3 regions of the Desulfovibrio sp. SGI.133 genome follow, and region 1 is predicted to be linked to each of the others. Evidence: riboswitches for the same ligand, from Rfam matches in the RefSeq annotation. Region 1 holds a riboswitch; each other region holds the start of a gene.

Region 1 (4,951 bases):
CCGGAAAGGGCAGGGCACGGGGGATGGCAGGAGAAAACGCCCGTCACGGGGACGGCGTTTTCCAGGCGGCCGGAACAGCCGCCGGAGGGGCAACGTCAGAAAGCGCGGCACCGGGCCGCGCCATGACGGGCGGGATCAGACTGTCTGTCCCCCGCGGAAGCGCTGGGCTTCGCTAATCACAATTTTCAAGGACGCGCAGCTCCACGGACAGCTTGCCGCCGCTGGAGCGCAGCAGCACATAGCCGCCCTGGGCCAGAGCGCCCGGATTCACCACGATGGTGCGGCCCACCCTGTCCACGGCGCGCGCTTCGTGGATATGCCCGCACAGGCAGACATCGGGTTGGGCTTCTTCAAGGAATTCGCGCACGGCAGTAGAGCCCACGTGAATATTGCCCGGGATGACGTCACAGGCGCTGTCCTTGGGCGGATTGTGCGAAACCAGCACGGTGTGGGGGTACTTGCGGGCCTTCTGCCAGCTGTTTTCCAGCCAGCCGGCGAAGGTGGATTCAGGAAACTCGCTGGGCGTCCCGAAAGGCGTGAACGTGGAGGCCCCGATGCCGAAGATGGCCGTATCGGGCGTGAGCTCGTGCACCTGCGTGTGCAGGTTGCAGCCTAGGCCGCTCAGCCATTCGTCCACTTCGGGCCGGTCCATGTTGCCGATCTGGGCCCAGATGCGGGGATTGTGCGCCCGCAGAACGTCCATGACCATTTCGGCTTGCTTGACGCCGCCTGTGATGGTCAGGTCGCCGGTGACGATGATGCCGTCTGCCTGCGCCAGCTCGGGGATACGGGCAAACAGCCCGGGCTCGTCGTGAATGTCCCCAACGGCAATCCAGAGATGATCCTGTTCGTTGACGCTTGGCATGGCGGTGTTTCCTTTGTTATAAAGTCACTCCGCGAACTATGGCACATTTTAGCAAGGATGGAAAGACCTCCATGTCCCTTTCCCCCGATGAGCAGAAGAAGGAATTGCGCGCCCGCATGCGTGGGCTGCGGCGCGGTCAGGACCCCGACCTGGCACGGCAGCGGGCCCGGGCGGCCCAGCAGGCCCTGCTGGACTGGGACGTCTGGCAGCAGGCCGCCCGCGTGGCCCTGTACGTGGCCCTGCCGGAAGAAGTGCATACCGGCTACCTGCTGGCCGATGCCTGGCAGCGCCGTGTGCGGGTCTACCTGCCCCGGGTGCGCTTGGAACGCGGGCTCATGGACTTCGTGCCCTGTTCCCGGGTGGGCGATATGGCCGCCGGGCCCTACAAGATGCTGGAGCCCCATGCCGGTCTGCTGGGCATGGCGCCCCCTGTGCTGGCCCATCCCGATTTCTGTCCCGACGTGCTCATCCTGCCCGGTGTGGCCTTTGACCGCATGGGCAACCGCCTGGGCTTCGGCGGCGGCTACTATGACCGTTTCCTGGCGGCGTTCGGCGCCCGGGGCAGCGGTCGGCGGCCCCTGCTGGTGGGCCTGTGCTATGCTTTCCAGGTGGTGGACGCGCTGCCTTCCCAGGACTGGGATCGGCCCGTGGACTGCCTGTGTACTGAAGAAGGACTCGTATGCCTGTAAGTTTCATCCCCTTTGTGTTCCCCGGCGTGGACAATGTGCGCTGCGCCTTCCAGACCCGCTGGCAGGAGGCCGGAGATGGCCCCTACGCCGGTGGCAACATCTCCCTCGCCACGGCTGATGACCGGCAGAGCGTCATCGGCAACCGTCGCGAACTGCGGGCGGCCCTGGGCCTCCGGCGCATGGCCGAACTCAATCAGGTGCATGGCGATGCCATGATCTTCGAGCCCGAGGCCGTGGAGCCCGACGCCGTGCCTCGTTGCGATGCCGACGGCATGGCCACCAGTCAGGCGGGGCTGGGACTGGCCATCAAGACCGCCGATTGCCAGCCCATCCTGCTGGCCCACAAGAGCGGCCGTTTCGTGGCCGGCATCCATGCGGGCTGGCGCGGCAACCGTTGTGACTTCCCCGGTTCCGGGGTGCGCCGCTTCTGCGAGCATTACGGCGTGGAACCGCGTGAGCTTCTGGCCGTGCGCGGCCCGAGCCTGGGCCCGGCCCGGGCGGAGTTCATCAATTTCGAGAGCGAGTGGGGCGACGAGTTCCGCCCCTGGTTCGATGCCCAAAGCCGCACCATGGACCTGTGGGGCCTGACACGCTGGCAGCTGGAGCAGGCCGGGCTGCTGCCGCGCAATATCTACGGCATCGACCTGTGCACGGCCAGCTGCAACCGTCAGTTCTTCTCGTACCGCTGCGTGAAGGCTTCCGGCCGTCAGGCCAGCGTCATCTGGCGTCTGGACTAGCAGGCCGGAGAGCTTGCTTGTGATGAGGGGGGAAGGAGGAAACCTTGGCTCGCGCACAAGGTCTTCCCCTTCCCCCCTCAAGCTCCCCCCATCCCCTTTCCAACGCGCTTTTGTCTGTAAGGATGGAACATAGCTGGCTACGGGGAGGCAGCCCCTGCCGTGACTTGTCTGCCGCACCTCCCCCTTTTCGCCATACGTTGACAAGCCGCAGCTCCCTGCCTAGAGTAGCGCGTCCATGGTCGCCGGAACCTGCCGGCGTCAAAAGGGAATCCCGTGAGAATCGGGAGCGGACCCGCCGCCGTAAGGCCCGCATACCAGCTTCCTTCATGTGCCACTGGCAACGGGAAGGCCGGAAGCCGGGGGCCGAGCCGGAATACCTGCCGTGGACCGTGGCCGACGGCCGCGACCGGTATCGGCACGGGTCTTGCCGAGGGGAGCAAGGGAATACGGGCCTCTTCCAGTGGTGGAAGGGGCTTTTTTTGTTTCCGGGCCAGTGTGCCCGGCCACTGATGGCCATGACAGGACGGACCATGCCGGAGAACAGCCCCATTGCCAAGGATACCCGGAGCGCGCGCCGCTGGTGCTGCGTGTTGCTGGCCGTCCTCTGGTGCGCTTCGTTGCCGCTGGCCTGCCTGCCCGGGCCCGTGCCTGTGGCTGTGGCCGATGTCTGGCAGGCGCTGGGGGCCGTGGTGGGTCTGTGCCCCCCCGCGGACGGCAGCGTGCAGCTGGTGGTGGGACAGATCCGTCTGGCTCGCGTACTGCTGGGCCTGCTGTGTGGCGGTGCGCTGGCCGTGGCCGGTGTGGCCCTGCAGGGCGTGCTGCGCAATCCGCTGGCGGACCCCTTCACTCTGGGCATTTCCGCCGGAGCTGCCTGCGGCGCCAGCATGGCCATCGCACTGGGCGGTACCCTGGGCATCTGGGCCGGAGGCCTTGCCGTGGGTCTTTCCGCAGCAGCCACAGTGTCCCTGTCGGCCCTGCTGGGCTCTCTGCTGGCCTTGGGCGGCGCGCTCTGGCTGGGCAGCGGGCAGGGGAGCTTTAGGCGCGAGACCGTCATCCTGGCCGGTATCGCCGTGGCGGCCTTTCTGGGCGCTGTGGTGGCCCTGGTCAAAGCCCTCAATGAAGAATCCGTCACCAGCATAGTTTTCTGGATCATGGGCAGCCTGCAGGGCCGTGGCTGGGACAGCGTGCCGCTCCTGCTGGCCACCTTGCTGCCGGGGCTGCTGGTGGTGCTGCCGGGCTGGCGCAAGCTGGACATGCTGGCCTTGGGCGATGAACAGGCCGCGCATCTGGGCCTTGCCGTGGGCCGCACCCGTTTTTGGCTGCTGGCCGGTGCCAGCTGCATGACGGCCGGTTGCGTGGCCGTGGCCGGGGTCATCGGCTTCGTGGGCCTGGTGGTGCCGCATGTCCTGCGCATGCTGCTGGGCGGCGCGCACGGGCCCTTGCTGTACGGCGCGTTCCTGGGCGGCGGTATCTTGCTGGTCTGGGCGGACGTGCTGGCCCGCTGTGTGCTTTCCGGCGGGCAGGAGTTGCCCGTGGGTGTGGTGACGGCCCTGCTGGGCGGCCCCTTTTTCGCTTTTCTGGTGCGGAGGCGCTGATGCTGCGGGCAAAGGGCATCCGGGCGGCCTACGGCACGGACGAGATATTGCACGGCGTGGACATCGACCTCCATCCCGGTGAGGCCGTGGCTCTGCTGGGGCCCAACGGCAGCGGCAAGACCACACTGCTGCGGGTGCTGGCGGGCAGTCTGATGCCGACGGCGGGCATGGTGCAGGTACAAGGCGCGGACATCCGCCGTCTTTCCCCCCGGGAGCGGGCCCGCCGGGTGGCCGTACTTTCCCAGCGCAGTGCCGCGCCGCAGGGCATGACAGCCCTGCAGATGGTCCTGCTGGGCCGCTATCCCTGGCTGGGCTGGTGGGGCAGCTACAGCGCCGAAGACCGGCGTATCGCCCACGAGGCCCTGGAGGAGACCGGTGCCTTGCCGCTGGCCGGGCGGCAGGTAAGCGAGCTTTCCGGCGGTGAATTGCAGCGTGTGGCCCTGGCCCGGACGCTGGCCCAGCAAAGCCCCGTGCTGCTGCTGGACGAGCTGGCCGCCGGTCTGGACTTGGCCCGGATGCTGGAACTTTTCGACCTGCTGGAGCGCCGTCGTCGGGCAGGTGCCGCGCTGCTGCTGGTGATGCATGACTGCAATCTGGCGGCCCAGTATGCCACCCGTCTGCTGGGTCTGCGCGAGGGCCGCGTATTGTTCGACGGCCCGGTGCGCCGCTGCTTCACGGCGGAGAACCTGCGCGCTCTCTATGCCGTGGACTTGCATATCGTCCCGCATCCCCGCAACGGTCTGCCCCAGGCCCTGCCCCTGCGGCCTCGTGGCCCTGAATACCGGGAGGACTCGCCGCATGAAGCCTGATCTTTGTCGTCTATGGCAGCGCGTTGCCGCTCTGGGCTTTCGCCCTGGCCTGTGGCGGGGGCTCTGCTTGTGCCTCTGCCTGTTCTGCTGCTCCGTACTGCCTGCCCAGGCACTGGAGCTGGTGGACAGCCGGGGCGTGACCGTGCGCCTGCAACGGCCCGCACAGCGGGTCATCGCTCTGTACGGCGCGTTCAACGAGATATTGCTGGCGCTGGATGCCCGCGAGACCCTCGTGGCCCGCACGGCGGCCGATGCG
Region 2 (4,951 bases), on a different contig from region 1:
GGGCATGTGCGGATACTTGCGGCGCAGCATCTTGAGCGTTTCCTGACTCACGGCCTCGCCCTCCTTGCGCCCGCAGCGGGGGCACTGGCCGTTGATGACGCCCACATAGCCGCACACAGGGTCGCGGTCCAGCGGATGGTTGATGGATCCGTAGCCCACGCCCTTGTCGTGCATGAAACGGATGATGGTCTCAAAGGCTTCCAGGTTCTTGCAGGTATCGCCGTCCAGCTCCACATAGGTGATATGACCGGCATTGGTGAAGCTGTGGTAGGGCGCTTCCAGCTCGATCTTGCGGAAGGCCTTGATGGGGAAATACACGGGCACGTGGAAGGAGTTGGTGTAGTACTCCCGGTCCGTGACGCCCTTGATGACGCCGTACTTCTTGCGGTCCAAGGCCACGAAACGGCCGCTCAGACCTTCGGCAGGCGTAGCGATCAGGGTAAAGTTCAGATGCGTCTTGGCGGCTTCGTCATCGCAGCGCTTGCGCATGTGTTCCACGATGCGCAGGCCCAGCTTCTGGGACTCTTCGCTCTCGCCGTGATGCTTGCCGGTCAGGGCCACCAGGGTCTCGGCCAGACCGATGAAGCCCACGGTCAGGGTGCCGTGCTTGAGCACTTCGGCCACGCTCTCGTCCCAGTCCAGCTTTTCGGAATCCAGCCAGATGCCGTTGCCCATCAGGAAGGGATAGTTGCGCACCTTCTTGGAGCACTGGATGTCGAAGCGGTGCAGCAGTTGGCGGAACACCAGGTCGATCTGATCGTCCAGCAGCTGGAAGAAGCGATCCAGATCGCCCTTGGCCTCGATGCCCAGGCGGGGCAGGTTGATGGACGTGAAGCTCAGGTTGCCGCGGCCGCAGGTCACCTGGCGGTCGGGATCGTACACGTTGCCCAGCACGCGGGTACGGCAGCCCATGTAGGCCACTTCGCTGTTGTAGTCACCGGGCTTGTAGTACTGCAGGTTGAACGGCGCATCCAGGAAGCTGAAATTGGGGAACAGGCGCATGGCCGAGGTCTTGATGGCCATCTTGAACAGGTCGTAGTTGGGGTCGCCTTCGTTGTAGTTGACGCCTTCCTTGACCTTAAAGATCTGCACCGGGAAGATGGAGGTCTCACCGCTGCCCAGACCGGCCTGGGTGGCCAGCAGCAGGTTACGCACCACCATGCGGCCTTCGGCGGAGGTGTCGGTGCCGTAGTTGACGGAGCTGAAGGGCACCTGCGCACCGGCGCGGGAATTCATGGTGTTCAGGTTGTGCACAAAGGCTTCCATGGCCTGGTAGGTGCGGCGGTCGGTGATGCGCAGGGCTTCCTCGGCGGCGTAGGCATGGGCGGCACGCACCAGCTCGCGCTCGTTCTCGGCCACCAGGCCTTCCATGCGCTTGCCCAGTTCGTCCACATCGGCCATGCGGATGGCGGGCATCACGGGCAGCAGGATCTGCTGGCTGAATTCTTCGGCCTGGGCGGCATCCATGCCGGTCCTGATGCGCACGAAGGCGGTGAAGGCGTGGCGGTATTCCTTGCGGAAGGTCTTGGCCACGCCGCCGGCCATGGCGTAATCGAAGTGCGGCACGCTCTGGCCGCCGTGCATCTCGTTCTGGTTGGCCTGGATGGCGATACAGGCCAGGGCGGAATAGCTCTCGATGGAATTGGGCTCGCGCAGATGGCCGTGACCGGTGGAGAACCCGTTGCGGAACAGCGGGATCAGGTCGATCTGGCAACAGGTCTCGGTGAGCATGTAGAAATCCTTGTCATGGATATGGATGTCACCGTTGATGTGCGCGGCCGAGGCGTCCTTGGGCAGGACGTAGTTGTCGGTGAAATACTTGGCCCCTTCGGAACCGTACTTGAGCATGGTGCCCATGGCCGTATCGCCGTCGATGTTGGCGTTCTCGCGCTTGATGTCTTCTTCGATGGCAGGCGCGTAGGTCAGGGTCTTGTAGATCTCCATCAGGTAGGATTCCGCGTTGCGGCGCTTGGTGTGCTCGGCGCGGTACAGGATGTAGGCCTTGGCGGTCTTGGCGTAATCGTACTGGATCAGGGTCTCTTCCACCACGTCCTGGATCTCTTCCACATGGCGGAGGTTTTGGGCTTCGAGCTTGCGGCAGACCTTTTCGGTGACGAACAGGAGATCCGTGGGGGACATGTCCTCGCCGGACGCCTTGTTGGCCTTGGTAATGGCATTGAGAATCTTGACGGAATCAAAGGCGACCTCGGTCCCGTCCCGCTTGATGATGCTCGCAAGCATGTTTTCCTGCTCCAGATCCAAAGATATTTGTTTTCCTGACCCGTTTTAGGGTCAACACAAAAGACCCTCCCTGTAGGGGAGGTCTCAGGCCCTGAAAAATCATGAAAAAAGGTGGAAAAAAGATACGGACGCCCGGCGACAGAGTGTCATGACGTCCCTTCCCAGCGGCAAAAACCCGTTGCCGTGAGGCTGTCCCCATGGACAAGCGGCAGAAGCAGGTCTTCCGGCTCGTCACCCTGCTCCCGGCCTTCCCGGCGGTTGCCAGTGGCACACGGGGGGAGCAGGTTCTGCGACTTACGGCGGCGGGTCCGCTCCCGGATCTCACGGGATTCCCGATGAAGCTCGTAGCAGCGCTTCTGCCCGCTCAAGATGGCAAAAGGTGCCTCACGTGTCAACACAGAGTTTTTGTAAGTATTTTACAACATTTTGAAATAATTGTAAAAAATCACAAGTCTGCGCCAAAACAGGCAATTTGCCAAAGTCCGCGCCAATTCTGGGCTGGCGGGATTTTTGAATCCGCAGACCACTCCGCCTGCGTCGTTTTTCACAACTTGCCGCCCTGCCGGAGCCCCCTTTTCTGCATAAAAAAGGGCTCTCCTCCGGGAAACAGATTCCCCTGATAGAGGATCCCTGCCGGGTGACACAGCCCGCGTACGGACCGCGCATCCGGCGGGGACCCATGGTTCAACCGGCGCGGGTACCCGAAGATGCCCGCGCCGGCCTGTGGCCGCTAGACCGCCAGCTTGGGCAGGGTCGAGGCGCCGTGCGGCATGATGATGGTGCGCACGTCCAGCTCCTGTCCCAGGAAATGGCGAGCCTTGTCCAGGGCCTCGTCCAAGGTATGGCAGACATGCATCTTCGTCTTGCCGAACAGGGCGGCATCCATGTCCGTCACCAGGATGAGGTTGTGTTTCTCGGCCGCCTCGGCAAAGAGGAAGCCCACATAGCTGCCGATGGAGAAGGTATCGCGCAGGGCCTTTTCACGGGCCTGCATGTCGCTGTAGGCGCAGATCTGCGTCTCCACATCGGGGTTGCCGAAGCCTTCGGAGCAGCGGGAAAGCAGGATCATGGTCCCGCCAGGCTGCACGGCGCTCAGGGCGTTGCTCAGCAGCTTGATGGTCTGGTAAAGGTTGATGTCCTTGGGGTAGCCGCCCGCGCTGGCCACCACCAGGGGGGTACGCTCGGGGATGGTCACGCCTTCCATGCTGTCCACCAGACGGCAGGCCGCCGCATGGGACTGGACCCAGTCACCGGCAAAGGCCTTGATGATGCGGTAATCGTCATTGACCACCACATTGAGGCCGAAGCAGGGCCGGGCCATGGCCGCGGCCTCGAAGATGTCGGCATGGAAAATGTTGGTGTCCGCCATGTTGGCGCTGCGCACGTCGGCGTTGGTGCCGTTGCCGAAACCGGGGTTCAGGGCCTGCTTGTGGTGGCGCTGGATGGTCTCGTAACCGGCGATGCCGGGCAGCAGCATCTTGCCGCCGCCACCGAAGCCCGCCAGGAAGTGGTAGACCACGCCGCAGGTGATGATGATCTTGTCACAGGCCATGGCGTAGCTGTTGAACCATACCGGCGTGCCGCGGCTGGTATCGCCCACGTGCACCAGATGGGCCGTATCGCGGCAGTCGTGGTCGATGACGCGGATACAGCGGCAGATGTCCTCGCCCAGCAGGCGGGTTTGCTCGTCGCCCATGTGGGCACGATGCGTGCCCGTGGCCGTGACGATGAGGATGTCGCTGTCGGGGATACCGCAGGCGTTGAGCTCTTCCACCATCACGTGGACGTAGACCGCGGGCGACTGCCACAAGCGGGTCACATCGGGTACCAGCAGGCAGATCTTCTCGCCGGGGTTGACGATGTCCTTCAGGCAAGGCGAACCGATGGGATGGCGCAGGGCCTCACGCACGGCCTGATCCGGTTCCATGACCGGCAAGGACACAGGATTGGACTCCAGCACGGCCACCAGGTTCTTGTCGGCCACCGGCATGGTCCAGGAAATATCACCATAGTGCAGCGTATGTTCTGACATGACGCACCTCATTCCCTCTAAAGCCAGAAAACAGCGGAACACCTCCGCAGAGGTCCGCGAATATAGGCCCCTCGCCCGCGGGCCGCAAGCCAAAAATCCGGGGAACCCTCCGATTTTATTTTATAAAATATCACATACCAAGCACTCTGCTTTGATTCCGTGCCGCCTGCCGGACTTCGCCCCGGCCCATTGATCCCCCTCCTCTCCCGCCCTTGGTAAACGGGATCGAACCACACAGCCCGCAACATCCACGCCTGCCCCTCTCCAGACAGCGGCGGGGACCGGCAGACAGACCTGAGCAAAAGTTTTTTCAGGGGTGGATGGGGGCCCGGGGGAAGGCGGGGACAGTTTTTACAAAAAGCGTCCCCGCCTTCCCCGGCAAACCAGACCTGCTCCCACCTTCAGACATACCGGGGCTTTCCCAGCTTACCTGCCCGGCGGACAATCCGCGATGATACGAAAAAAGGGCGGGATGTCCCGCCCTTGTCTGTATTCCGCGTCCTCCTGCCGCCACGGCGACACCGGGGGTTCACAGCAAATAATCTTTTACGGCGCCACAGGGCTCAGGCCCAGCTCGGCCGGCGCGCTGACGTTCACGCCGTGGCTGATGCTGCGGCTCTCGCCCGCGGGCACCTCCACCTTCCAGAACAGGCTGTGATCCTCGCCCTTCTGTGCCCG
Region 3 (4,951 bases), on a different contig from region 1:
CGCGGTCGAAGGAGAGCACCTTCAGGGTCAGGTCCTGACCCATGGTGATCATTTCCTTGGGATGGCGGATGCGCTTCCAGCTCATGTCGGTGATGTGCAGCAGGCCGTCCAGACCGCCCAGGTCCACGAACACGCCGTATTCGGTGATGTTCTTGGCCTTGCCGTGCACGATCTGACCTTCTTCCAGGGTGCGCAGCAGATCCTGACGCTTGGAATCACGCTCTTCTTCCAGCAGCACGCGGCGGGAAACGATCACGTTGCTGCGGCGGCGGTTGATCTTCAGCACGCGGAATTCAAATTCCTGGTTGACCAGAGCGTCCATGTCGGGCACGGGACGCAGGTCCACATGCGAGCCAGGCAGAAAAGCTTCAACCCCGCCGATGTCCACGGTGTAGCCGCCCTTGATGCGACGCACGATGTGGCCCTTGATGACCCGGTTGTTTTCCTGCACGTCTTCGAGCTGGTCAAAGACCTGCATGCGCTTGGCCTTCTCAAAGGACAGCGTGATGGTGCCTTCCATTTCGTTCTTGCGAACGACGTAGACATCCACACGGTCGCCCACGCTGACGGTCATGTTGCCGGCGGCGTCACGGAACTCGCTGGCCGGGATCTGGCCTTCGGACTTGAAGTTCACGTCCACCAGAACATTGTCGTCATCCACGCGAACGATCTCGCCCTTGGTGATAGAGCCTTCTTCGAGGTCGCCGAAGTCGGGATTGAGATAGTTTTCAAGGGCGCTTTCGAAACTCATTTCGTTTTCGTGCCCGGTTTCCTTGTCTGCCATGCTTGACATGCCTCCAAACATAATTTGTCCCCTGTGCGGGGGTGAAAGAAAGTAGCAAAAGGAAAGGCAAAGCACAAGGCGAAAATGGCCCGGACACGTGTCAGGGCACGCGGAACGGCCCTTTCCACGCCATGGTCGACGAACGGAACGTTGTGAAAGGACAGGGAAAAGAGCTCCCCATTCCTGACAATGGTTCCTGAAAAGAAAAAGGGAGGTGCGGCACCGCAAGGCAGGGCCTCGCCCCCGGAAGGCCGTGCCGGACTGCCTGCCATGGCTGCATATACCCATCGCCGTCTGCCCCCTGCGATGACCGGAAAACGAAAAGCGGGCACACCGTCCGGCGACGGCATGCCCGCATCATGGCGATGGAAAGGATGGCTTAGTCGGCCAGCTTCACGAAGGTCAGCTCGTGCTTGTTGCAGGAAAGATGCAGCAGACGGCCGCCCGGGATGGCCGCGAAGGCCCGCGCCGTCTCGTGGTCGGTCTGGGCCTGGAACTTGAGCGTGCAGACCACGTTGCGGCAGGCATCGGCCGCCAGCCATTCCTGCACGGTCTCCAGCAGGCGGTCGGGGTAGCATATCATGTCCGAGAACAGCCAGTCCACCTGGCCCACATGGCGCGGCTCAAGGCCGAAGCCGCTGCCCAGACAGTGGTTGACGCCGGGCATGGCCGCCACCTGGGGCGCCAGCTCGGCCTTGTCCACGCTGAACACGCGGCAGCCCAGCCGCCCCAGCACCCAGGTCCAGCCGCCCGGCGCGGCGCCCAGGTCGATGCACAGTTCCCCCGGCGCGGGCGTGCGCCCGGTCAGGGTGAATACTTCCCACAGCTTGAGGTAGGCGCGTCCCGGCGGGTCCTCGCGGTTTTCCACGAACTGCACTTCCCCGTCGGCAAAGGGCGAGGTGGTGCGCGGCGAGGCCAGCATCAGGTCTTTTTCCCACAGGGTGAAGGCCCCCAGCGGCGCGGACGGAGCGGGCGTGCCGAAGTGCAGAGGCCGTGCCGCCACATAGGGCAGCTGCTCCTGCATGAGGCGCAGACGCCGCACATGTCCGCCAAGGGTGGGGATGTGCGCCCGCCAGTTGCGTTGCAGAGCCGAGAGCTGCCGTGCTCCGCTGCCGATGGAAGTGATGGGGATCCAGCGCGGTTCCGTCCAGACGTTCTGGGCCCAGGCCGCGGGCTCCGTGCCCCGGGCCAGCACCAGACGGCCACGCACGGTGATGACGCGGTCCCCCAGCTCTTCCAGCAGGGGCTGCATGTAGTCACGCGCCGCCACCTGCACGCTGAAATCTTCTTTGGGCAGGGCCGAACGGGGCAGGTCGGGCCAGCGACGGGCCAGAATCACCTGTTCCTGCTGCCGGGCCTCGCGCCGCTGTTCCCGGCGCTCCTGCCGCCAGCGAGGCAGGGCATGGGCCTCCCCGGCGGCATGTTCCGGCTGTTCCGCCTTCTTGCCCCGGCCCGTTTTGGCCCGGGCGGGAGCCTGCGCTGCCGGCTCCCCGGAAACACGACGCCCGGAACGGCGGGACGGGCCTTGCCTGTCCGCGCCCTGCTCCGGGCTGGCCTTGCCCCCGCTGCGACGGCGGGGCGCTGAACGTTTTTTCTCTTCCCTGTCGGCTTCCTGCGGGGCCTGCTCCTCATGGAGGGCGCCACGACGGGGCGCGGGAAATGATCGACTGTGCGTACTCATGCGGTCAGCATAGCCCAAAGCCCGGACAAGGCCAAGCGTCCGCCGGCCTCCTTCGGCGCGCGGGGATGGCGCGAGGGCGAAAAAACGGCATGCCCGTCCTCCCCTCGCGGACCTGCGCCGCCCGTGCCGCAACGGCCGGACAAAAGGAGCCTTCCCCCCGCACCTCCCGGACAGTACAGGCTTTTACTTTCCCGCCCGGCTTGACTTTTATGCTCCAAACCGTTTCTGATGGCGCATCCATGCGGGGAATTCCGTGCAAATCGGAAACAGTCGCGCTGCGGTAAGAGGGTACGGAGCTTCTTTGGCGACACGCCACGACAGCCAGCCGTCACGGTGAAGGCGAAGCAAAGGCCCGGAGGCATGCCTCCCCATTCCCTCAAGTCCGAATACCCGCCCCATCCCTAACCTTTCAACGCGTCATTGAGGAGGTTCCATGCGTCACATCCCCACAACATCCCTGCGCTCCACGCTGCTGGCCCTGCTGCTCACCCTCTGCCTGGCCCTGCCTGCCCTGGCGGCCCAGAAGGAAGGCCTGCTGCTGGTGGCCTTCGGCACCAGCGTGCCCGAGGCCCAGCCCGCCCTGACCGCCATCGACAAGGAATTCAAGGCCGCCTTCCCCCACAGTCCCGTGGTCTGGGCCTATACCTCCAGCATCATCCGGGCCAAGCTGGAAAAGAAGGGCGTGCATATCGGTGACGTGGCCGCCGGTCTGGAAGAACTGGCCCGGCAAAAGGTGGACGTGGTGCGCGTCCAGTCCCTGCATGTGGTGGCCGGTGAGGAATTCAGCGAGATGGAGCGTCTGCTCGTCAGCTGGCTGGCCCGCCATCCCGACACGTTCCAGGCCGTCTATCTGGGCCGCCCGCTGCTGGAATCCCGGCAGGATGCCGAAGATGTCTGCCGCGCCGTCCTCGGCGCCACCGAAGGCAAGCGCAAGTCCGGCGAGCTGCTGGCCCTCATGGGCCACGGCCAGAGCCACGGCCGGGGCGACATGATCATCGAAGGCATGCGCGCCGCCCTGGCCGATGCCGACAACCTGGCCGTGCTGGCCACGGTGGAAGGCTCGCGCGGTTTCGACCAGGTGCTTGCCGCCATCAAGACCAGCCGCGCGTCCGTCATCTGGCTCCAGCCCTTCATGGTGGTGGCCGGGGACCATGCCCGCAACGACCTGGCCGGTGACGAGCCCGATTCCTGGGCCTCGCAGATCCGCGCCCTGGGCCTCACCCCCCGCCCCGTACTCACCGGTCTGGGCGAGCTGCCCGGCGTGCGCGCCGTCTTCGTGCGTCACGCCCGCGACAGCCAGGACGATCTGCTGAAGCAGTAAGACAAGATGCCGCCAAGGGGAGACGGGGCCCCTTTTGGAAAAGGGTCCCCCTTCTCCCCCTGGACCCCCTCTTCCCCCCTAAAACTTTTTCTCCGGTCCGGCCGGATGGTCCCCGTCGCTGTCTGAAAGGACAGGCCATCCGGCACAGGACAGGCAGCCCGCAGCCCCGTCAGCCAGACGGTCGCAGAGACGAGAATCATAGACTTCAACTAAAAAAGGACGCCACGCATGGCGTCCTTTTTTATTGGCTTCTTTGGGGTGGCCCAAACTGTGCGACCGTTTGTCCGCGAAGTCCTGGCCGTTTCCTTCCCATAAAAAAGCAATCATCTCTCCCCGGCCCACCTGCCGCCCCTGCTTTCGTGCGACCGGGGGACGGGCGTACGAAGAAAGCCCGCCGTGGTCAGGCGGGCCTTCACTGATCCGAACAAAAGTTTTTGGGAGGGATGGGGGGAGCTTGAGGGGGGAAGGGGCGACCTTTTTTCAAAAAGGGCCCCCTTCCCCTCTCAAAAAACAACCACCGCCTAGCGCAGGTCGGTGACGCGCTTGGACTTGCTGAAGGTACGGGGCAGGCTGGCGTGGTCGGCAAGCTTCACGGCCACGCGGGCCAGCAGGGACTTGTGCAGGCGCTGTTCCAGCGCGGCCACCAGCTGGGCATCGCCGCCGGAGGTGGCGCCCTGGGCGCGTTCCACGGTCAGGGTCATGTGGTCCAGCGAGCGGTCGTCGCGGGTCAGTTCCACATGATATTCGCCGCCCAGCTCGGGGAAGGCGCCGATGACGTCCATGATCTGGCCGGGGTAGATGTTGACGCCGCGGTAGATGATCATGTCGTCGGAGCGGCCGAGGATGCGGTCATGGCGGGGCATGCTGAGGCCGCAGGGGCAGTCGCCGGGCAGCAGGCGGGAAAGGTCGTGGGTGCGGTAGCGCAGCAGGGGCACGGCCTCCTTGCGCAGGCTGGTGACCACCATCTCGCCCACTTCGCCTTCGGGCACGGGCTGCAGGGTCTCGGGATCGAGGATCTCGATGATGAACATGTCGGCCCAGTAGTGCAGGCCGTTGTGCTCGTCGCAGTCGATGGCCGTACCGGGGCCGTACATTTCGGTCATGCCCGCGATGTCATAGCTGCTTTCCAGACCCAGCTTGCTCTCGATGGCCAGACGCATCTTTT

What was found. Region 1 has a riboswitch for cobalamin ahead of ACQRBR_RS08055 (FecCD family ABC transporter permease). Riboswitches for the same ligand answer to the same signal wherever they lie in the genome.
Region 2: it holds a riboswitch for cobalamin, as region 1 does, so the genes downstream of both, ACQRBR_RS04225 (anaerobic ribonucleoside triphosphate reductase) here and ACQRBR_RS08055 (FecCD family ABC transporter permease) in region 1, are expected to answer to the same signal.
Region 3: it holds a riboswitch for cobalamin, as region 1 does, so the genes downstream of both, ACQRBR_RS05310 (sirohydrochlorin cobaltochelatase) here and ACQRBR_RS08055 (FecCD family ABC transporter permease) in region 1, are expected to answer to the same signal.

Annotation. Positions count from the first base shown of each region.
Region 1 is NZ_JBNPMK010000005.1:57,413-62,363, forward strand. It holds gene ACQRBR_RS08040 (metallophosphoesterase) at 173-865, opposite strand; gene ACQRBR_RS08045 (5-formyltetrahydrofolate cyclo-ligase) at 937-1,554, shown strand; gene ACQRBR_RS08050 (polyphenol oxidase family protein) at 1,545-2,291, shown strand; cobalamin riboswitch at 2,512-2,690, shown strand; gene ACQRBR_RS08055 (FecCD family ABC transporter permease) at 2,822-3,886, shown strand; gene ACQRBR_RS08060 (ABC transporter ATP-binding protein) at 3,886-4,695, shown strand; gene ACQRBR_RS08065 (ABC transporter substrate-binding protein) at 4,685-4,951, shown strand, end outside.
Region 2 is NZ_JBNPMK010000002.1:325,590-330,540, reverse strand. It holds gene ACQRBR_RS04225 (anaerobic ribonucleoside triphosphate reductase) at 1-2,241, opposite strand, end outside; cobalamin riboswitch at 2,438-2,614, opposite strand; gene larA (nickel-dependent lactate racemase) at 2,972-4,273, opposite strand; gene ACQRBR_RS04215 (DUF4139 domain-containing protein) at 4,820-4,951, opposite strand, start outside.
Region 3 is NZ_JBNPMK010000003.1:37,524-42,474, forward strand. It holds gene ACQRBR_RS05300 (30S ribosomal protein S1) at 1-784, opposite strand, end outside; gene ACQRBR_RS05305 (SAM-dependent methyltransferase) at 1,164-2,036, opposite strand; cobalamin riboswitch at 2,680-2,877, shown strand; gene ACQRBR_RS05310 (sirohydrochlorin cobaltochelatase) at 2,899-3,786, shown strand; gene ACQRBR_RS05315 (phenylacetate--CoA ligase) at 4,308-4,951, opposite strand, start outside.